One region of the Idiomarina sp. ST20R2A10 genome, then DNA from elsewhere that is predicted to be linked to it. Evidence: predicted binding sites of a transcription regulator. Region 1 holds the regulator's gene; each other region holds the start of a gene.
What was found. Region 1 encodes sigma-54, which starts transcription at its own class of promoters, with help from an activator protein. Its sites were predicted from a motif close to GTTGGCACGNNNNTNGNNT; they were not measured.
Positions count from the first base shown of each region.

Region 2: the regulator sigma-54 is predicted to act here: its motif matches at 1,271-1,289, upstream of fliE (flagellar hook-basal body complex protein FliE).
Region 3: the regulator sigma-54 is predicted to act here: its motif matches at 806-824, upstream of ACP7H9_RS10875 (DUF4168 domain-containing protein).

Region 1 is NZ_JBNIEY010000005.1:48,213-50,484, forward strand. Features, by position in the region: gene ptsN (PTS IIA-like nitrogen regulatory protein PtsN) at 1-111, opposite strand, end outside; gene hpf (ribosome hibernation promoting factor) at 115-402, opposite strand; gene ACP7H9_RS08890 (RNA polymerase factor sigma-54) at 430-1,890, opposite strand; gene lptB (LPS export ABC transporter ATP-binding protein) at 1,912-2,272, opposite strand, start outside.
Region 2 is NZ_JBNIEY010000013.1:35,492-37,763, forward strand. Features, by position in the region: gene ACP7H9_RS13460 (sigma-54-dependent transcriptional regulator) at 1-1,189, shown strand, start outside; gene fliE (flagellar hook-basal body complex protein FliE) at 1,337-1,669, shown strand; gene fliF (flagellar basal-body MS-ring/collar protein FliF) at 1,717-2,272, shown strand, end outside.
Region 3 is NZ_JBNIEY010000007.1:98,757-101,028, reverse strand. Features, by position in the region: gene ACP7H9_RS10880 (sensor histidine kinase) at 1-702, opposite strand, end outside; gene ACP7H9_RS10875 (DUF4168 domain-containing protein) at 871-1,248, shown strand; gene ACP7H9_RS10870 (acetolactate synthase large subunit) at 1,368-2,272, shown strand, end outside.

The DNA.
Region 1 (2,272 bases):
AGACAGCTTAGGGGCTACGATTTGACTAATGGTTTCAAGTAGTCGTTTTTTACTTGCGCCCTCGACTGCACACTTGGTGCAGTCGGGGCTTAACAATTCACTCAGTTGCATGGATTAATGTTGTTTCATTTTCTCTTTGTGTTTAATCACCTGACGGTCCAGTTTATTAATTAAACCGTCGATGGCCGCGTACATATCTTCGTGTTTTGCGTCGGCGAAAAGCTCACCGCCATTCACGTGCAGCGTAGCTTCCGCTTTTTGAATCGTTTTTTCAACATTTAGGATGACGTGAACATTAGTTATATGGTCAAAATGTCTTTCCAGCTTGGCAAATTTTGTGTCCACGTAGTCACGCAGAGCTTCGGTAATATCGATGTGATGACCGGTCAAATTAATTTGCATAACGTCTTCCTTCTGCAGTTAACAAAGTTACAAAAGACTTTTGCGTTGGCTCGATGATGGAATGTTTAACGATTCCCGATACTTCGCAATTGTCCTTCTTGCTACTTGGATACCTTGTTCGGCTATCAGTTCAGCAATCTTACTGTCACTTAACGGTTTACTGCGATTTTCAGCAGCGACCATCTTCTTAATTAAAGCACGTATTGCCGTGCTTGAACACTCGCCACCGCCCTCTGTACTGACATGACTTGAGAAAAAATATTTCAACTCAAATACGCCACTTGGGCAGTGTAAGTATTTTTGTGTCGTTACGCGTGAAATCGTACTTTCATGCATATCCACGGCTTCTGCAACATCGTTCAGAACCATTGGCTTCATAGCTTCTTCACCATGCTCAAAAAAGCCCTGTTGGCGTTGTACTATGCAATTGGCCACTTTCAGCAGCGTATCGTTTCTGCTCTCCAGGCTTTTTATGAACCAGCGCGCTTCTTGCGTATGGTTTTTTATGTACTGGCTGTCGGCTACTGACTTTGTTGCTTTACTCAAGGCCGCGTATTCTTCGTTCACTTTTAGTTTAGGTACGCTATCCGGGTTTAATTCGACCATCCAACGACCATTTTTTTTAGTAACGGCCACATCGGGAATAACATATTCAACGGGTTGCTGCGCAACTTGCTCCCCCGGGTGCGGGTGCAACTGTTGAATTAATCGCATAGTTTGGCGTAAATCGTCTTCCGATAGCTTCAGTTTACGCTGAATGGTGCGAAAATCGCGACTGCCAAGTAAGTCCATATGTTCAGTCACTAAGCATAGAGCAACCTGCTTGTATTCAGTGTCGTCGCTCAGTTGGCGTAATTGAATGGCAAGGCACTCACTGACGCTGCGTGCGCCGACACCTATTGGGTCGAAATGCTGAATACGCTTAAGCACCATGCAGACTTCTTCTGCTTCCACTTCGGGCAGGCGCACAGCTTCAATAATTTCATTAACATCAACCATCAGATAGCCATTGTCGTCTATGGCTTCAATAATGGCTTCAGCTATGGCGGTGTCTTCTTCCGAAAAATGAGAAAGTTGCATTTGCCAAAGCAGGTGATCCTGCAAAGACTCGCTGGTAGAGCCTTGATAGACCTCAAAATCGCCGTCAAAGGATTTACCTGAAGAGGCTGCACCGTTGGCCGGGGTATGACTGGAGTAGGTGTCGTCCCAACTGCTGTCGACCGGCAGTTCGTCAGGCATTTCCTGGGTTTTTATAACGTCGGATGTTTCCCGTTGGCTGTCGTCTCTTTCTTCAATATTGCGAGTTTCGGGTTGGTCCGCGTCGTTACTCGTTTCACCTTCAACCTCCAGCAGCGGGTTGCTGTCTAATGCATCCTGAATTTCTGACTGAAGATCGAGCGAGGAAAGCTGCAGCAGGCGGATGGCCTGTTGGAGTTGTGGCGTCATGGTCAGGTGCTGACCAATTTTTAGCTGCAGACTTTGCTTCATAATGACTGTCCCGGTATCACGTTATAGGGTGAACTGCTCACCGAGGTAAACGTCTCTAACCTGTTGATTCGATAATATACTTTCTGCATCCCCACTGGCAATAAGCTCACCATGACTGACAATGTAAGCGTGTTCACAAACAGACAATGTCTCGCGCACATTGTGGTCGGTAATAAGTACACCAATACCACGTTGCTTTAAATGTTCAACAATCTTTTTAATATCAATAACCGAAATAGGGTCAACTCCGGCAAAAGGCTCGTCCAGCAAAATAAACGTAGGTTCCGCTGCCAAGGCGCGGGCAATTTCAACCCGACGGCGCTCACCACCTGAAAGACTCATGCCCTGACTGTTTGCTATGTGGCCTATGTGAAACTCTTCG
Region 2 (2,272 bases), on a different contig from region 1:
GGGAATTGATGGCTTACAACTTCTGCGCAGCATGAATAATCAGCAATACGATATTCCGGTTATTATGATGACGGCCTTTGCCAAGGTGGATGACGCAGTTGTTGCTATGCGCGAAGGCGCCGTCGATTATCTGACTAAGCCGTTCTCAATTGAAAAGCTACAAACACTGGTTCAGCGTTATCTGCCTGATGGCGCAATTAACGATATTGAACCGGTAGCAGAAGAAGATTCCAGCCAGGCAGTACTGGCTATGGCACGAAAAGTCGCGGCCAGTGAAGCGAGCGTTATGGTCACCGGACCAAGTGGCACCGGTAAAGAAGTGCTGGCGCGTTATATTCACCAGCATTCTGACCGTTCAGACGGGCCTTTTATTGCAATTAACTGCGCAGCTATACCGGAAAACATGCTGGAATCGATGTTGTTTGGTTATGAGAAAGGCGCCTTTACCGGCGCCAATCAGTCATCGCCAGGGAAGTTTGAGCTGGCGCAGGGCGGTACTCTGTTGCTGGATGAAGTTACTGAAATGGCCATGCACTTACAGGCTAAGCTGTTAAGGGTGATTCAGGAGCGTCAGGTCGAACGTTTGGGGTCACGTAAAACCATACAGTTGGATGTCCGATTAATAGCAACTTCTAACCGAGATTTACAGCAAGCGGTGCGCGAAGGGTTATTACGTGAAGATTTAATGTACCGGCTAAACGTGTTTCCACTGCACTGGAAGTCTTTACGTGAACGGCCTGCGGACATTGTTCCTCTGGCAGAGAACTTATTGCAGCGACATAAACAACGTTCCGGTATTAAAACGCCCGTCAATTTCGCCGCCGCAGCAGTTCAACAGTTAATGCGCTATTCCTGGCCGGGCAACGTTCGGGAGCTGGAAAATGTAGTGCAAAGAGCTCTGGTATTACATCGCGATGGAGAAATTCAGCCACAGGATCTTATGTTGGAACTGAACGACGCGGTGGAAACCGCTAGCGTGTTTCCTGAACAAATAGAGACGCCTGAAGATAAGTCGGAAAACCTCGATGAGTCGCTTTTCCATCAGGAATACCAAATTATCAAAGATGCGTTGCAACGTCATCAGGGAAAACGCCAACCTGTCGCCGATGAGCTTGGTATTAGTCCACGGACTTTGCGCTACAAGCTGGCGAAAATACGAGAGCAGGGGCTGACTCTGACCGGCTCATAATACGGTCTTGAAATACCTCCTCCATTACCATTAGCCCTGTTTATCAGGGCTTTTCTTTGTATCTTACCGATGCGACCAAAAGTTGGCATTCTGTTTGCATGACTAACCTTAAATAAAGTCAGTGATGAATTTTTGACGGGGTTAATTATGAAAGTGGAAGCAAACGCACTTTATCAACAGTTACAATCGATGGCCACGCAGGCTTCCCAGCGTGATCAGCCTACGAATGTGAACGCCCTGCAAGGCAATACCGCTCAGGCTGATTTTTCCAATATGCTGAAAAGCGCAATGGATAACGTTAACGAACTGCAGCAAACCTCAGGTGATTTAAAAACTCGCATGGAACTCGGTGACCCGAATGTCACTTTGGAGCAAACCATGATTGCCAGCCAAAAGGCCGGTATCGCGTTTGAGGCAACGGTTCAGGTGCGCAACAAAGTTGTTGATGCGTACAAAGAAATAATGTCAATGCCGGTATAACCGCTGCATCATTGGAGATATAAGTCGTGGCTGAATCAACAGATTTAATGGTACAAGATACTGATTTACCTGATAACAACAGTTCAGGTAATGATGACGGCGGTGAGAAAACCGGCATTATGACGATGCTGGGCAACTTTGACATGCTGCGTCAGGTCATTGTCGTGCTGGCGCTGGCCATCTGTGTTGCTATTGCTGTTTTTATTATGCTGTGGGCACAAGAGTCAACTTATCGTCCATTAGGTCAGTTAGAAACGGAGGAGTTGATCAGCACCCTCGACTACATGGATGCAAACGGTATTGAATACCAGGTGGAAGGTAATACGGTTTCAGTACCTGAAGAAAACTACGATACTATTAAGTTGCAGCTGACCCGTGCTGGTGTTGATTACGGTAATTCGACCAATAACGGCTCTGAAATTTTAATGAGCGAACCGGGCTTTGGTGTTAGTCAAAGACTGGAGCGTGAGCGTCTTATTCATTCCCGCGAAGTTCAGTTAGCGCGTGCTATTGAAGAAATCAAAAAGGTTTCTGCCGCCCGAGTCTTGCTTGCTGTACCTAAAGAAAATGTGTTTGCCCGTCGCGAAAAACAACCCAAAGCAT
Region 3 (2,272 bases), on a different contig from region 1:
CTGCGCAACCTCCTGCAATTCTGACGGGCCAGCAGGTGTAACCCGCGTACTGCGGTTCCCTTCAGCGACCCGCAACATGGCGTCCTTAAGTGCCACCACATGCCGACCGACACCGCGATAATGACCAAAAACCAGTACCGCAATAGTAATTAAACCGAACGCCGCCCAGCTCAGCCATGCGTATTGGCTTAAAGTTTCAAAAGACTCATCAAAGTCACTCGCCCGCCGGTTTATCTGTAATAAACCAATAATGCGACCACCGCGATCAACAATAGGCAGGAATTGAGAGAAGACATCGCGGCCTTCCACCCGACGATAATCGTCTTGCTTTATTCCAGTCTGAACGGTTTGTAGCGCTAACTGACTGTTGCTTAAGTCGGTTTCAGTAATGCCCGCTTCCGCTACCTGCTGGCCATACACGTTATAAACCGACGCACCATAAACCCGACCAATATTGAACACCGAATCCAGATTCGCCTGTACTGTAGACAAGTCGTTATTCAACAAGGCGTCGCTTATAGGCAAGCTAATGGCTCGCCCCAGAAGTTCTAAGTCACTTTTTAGCCGCTCATTAGACTCATCAGAGGCAACCTGTAACCCAACGCTTATTGCTACACCGGAAATCAATAACATTGGCATAACGACATAAACCAGAAGCCGCCTTTGCAGACTGGATAGTGGCCAACTGTATCTTTTTGTCACACGACCTCCTTTAATTGTGTACTAAGGATACACATTTTTTGGTTGGTTTTCTCGGCGCAAACTTCGCAAGAACAAAAAGTTATAAAAATCAGACAATTGAAAAGTTGGCACAGTCTTCGCTTTAGTTAGAGCGTAAGTAAAACTGATAAATTCATCTAGGAGATTATCATGCAAAAGACAATTATCGCATTAGCAACAGTATTCGCACTGGGTAGCACAGCAGCAGTAGCTCAGGAACAACAAGCTCAGGAGTCTATGGCGCAACAGCAGCAAACTCAGGAAATTTCTGAAGGCATGCTGGTTAAGTTTGTAACCGCTATGGAAGATGTTCAGGGCGTTACTGAAAAATACCGCGACCAGTTCCAGCAAGCTGAAAATCAGGAAGAAGCGCGTGAGATTCAACAATCTGCACAGGAAGAAATGATTGCAGCAGTTGAAAACGCAGGTCTGACTCCGCAAGAGTACAACATGATTATTCAGCAGGCGCAAAACGACGAAGAACTTCGTGGCCGCTTAGAAAAGCTGACTGGTGACGAAAACTCTTAATCGATTTACTCGATTGTAGTTTAAGAAGGCAGCCTTTTGGCTGCCTTTTTTGATCATCTCTCCTATGCTTTACGTAGGCCTAACTAGAAGAATATTCTTTAACGCAAGGAGAAAGCGAAGTGAAAGCATCCGATTTATTCGTAAAAGCACTTGAAAACGAGGGTGTGAAGTACATTTTCGGCATTCCCGGCGAAGAAAACCTGGACTTACTTGAGTCGCTCTCAAAATCCAGCATTGAGCTAATTTTAACCCGCCACGAACAGGGCGCAGGTTTCATGGCCGCCACTTATGGTCGCCTGACCGGCAAACCCGGGGTGTGCCTTTCCACCTTAGGCCCGGGGGCAACCAACTTGGTTACACCGGTGGCCTACGCGCAACTCGGCGCTATGCCTATGGTTGTCATTACTGGACAAAAACCCATAAAGGAACGTCATCAGGGTCAATTCCAGATCATTGATGTGGTCGACATGATGACTCCCATTACCAAATACACTCAGGCGATTATTAGCGCCAGCAGTATTCCGGCGCACATCCGTGAGGCTTTTCGTCGCGCTGAAGATGAACGCCCCGGCGCTTCTCACCTGGAGCTCTCGGATGATATCAGTCGCGAAGAGGTCAGCAGCCTTCCGATAGAAGCCAGTCATTCGCGCCGCCCCATTACCGAGCATAAATCGGTCCGCCACGTGCTGGAATTACTGCGCGAAGCAAAACACCCGGTACTGTTGATAGGGGCTGCGGCCAATCGGAAAATTACAGCAAAAATGCTGCGCGCATTTGTCGATAAAACCGGTATTCCTTTTATTACCACGCAAATGGGTAAGGGCGTTATTAACGAAGACCACCCACGCTGGCTCGGTAATGCGGCGGTTTCCGACGGCGATTACCCGCACCGCGCCATCGAAAAATCTGACCTGATTCTTAATGTCGGTCACGACGTGGTGGAAAAGCCGCCCTTTATGATGAAAACCGGCGACAACGACAATCGTAAAGTGGTACACATTAACTTTCAGGGTGCCCAGGTTGA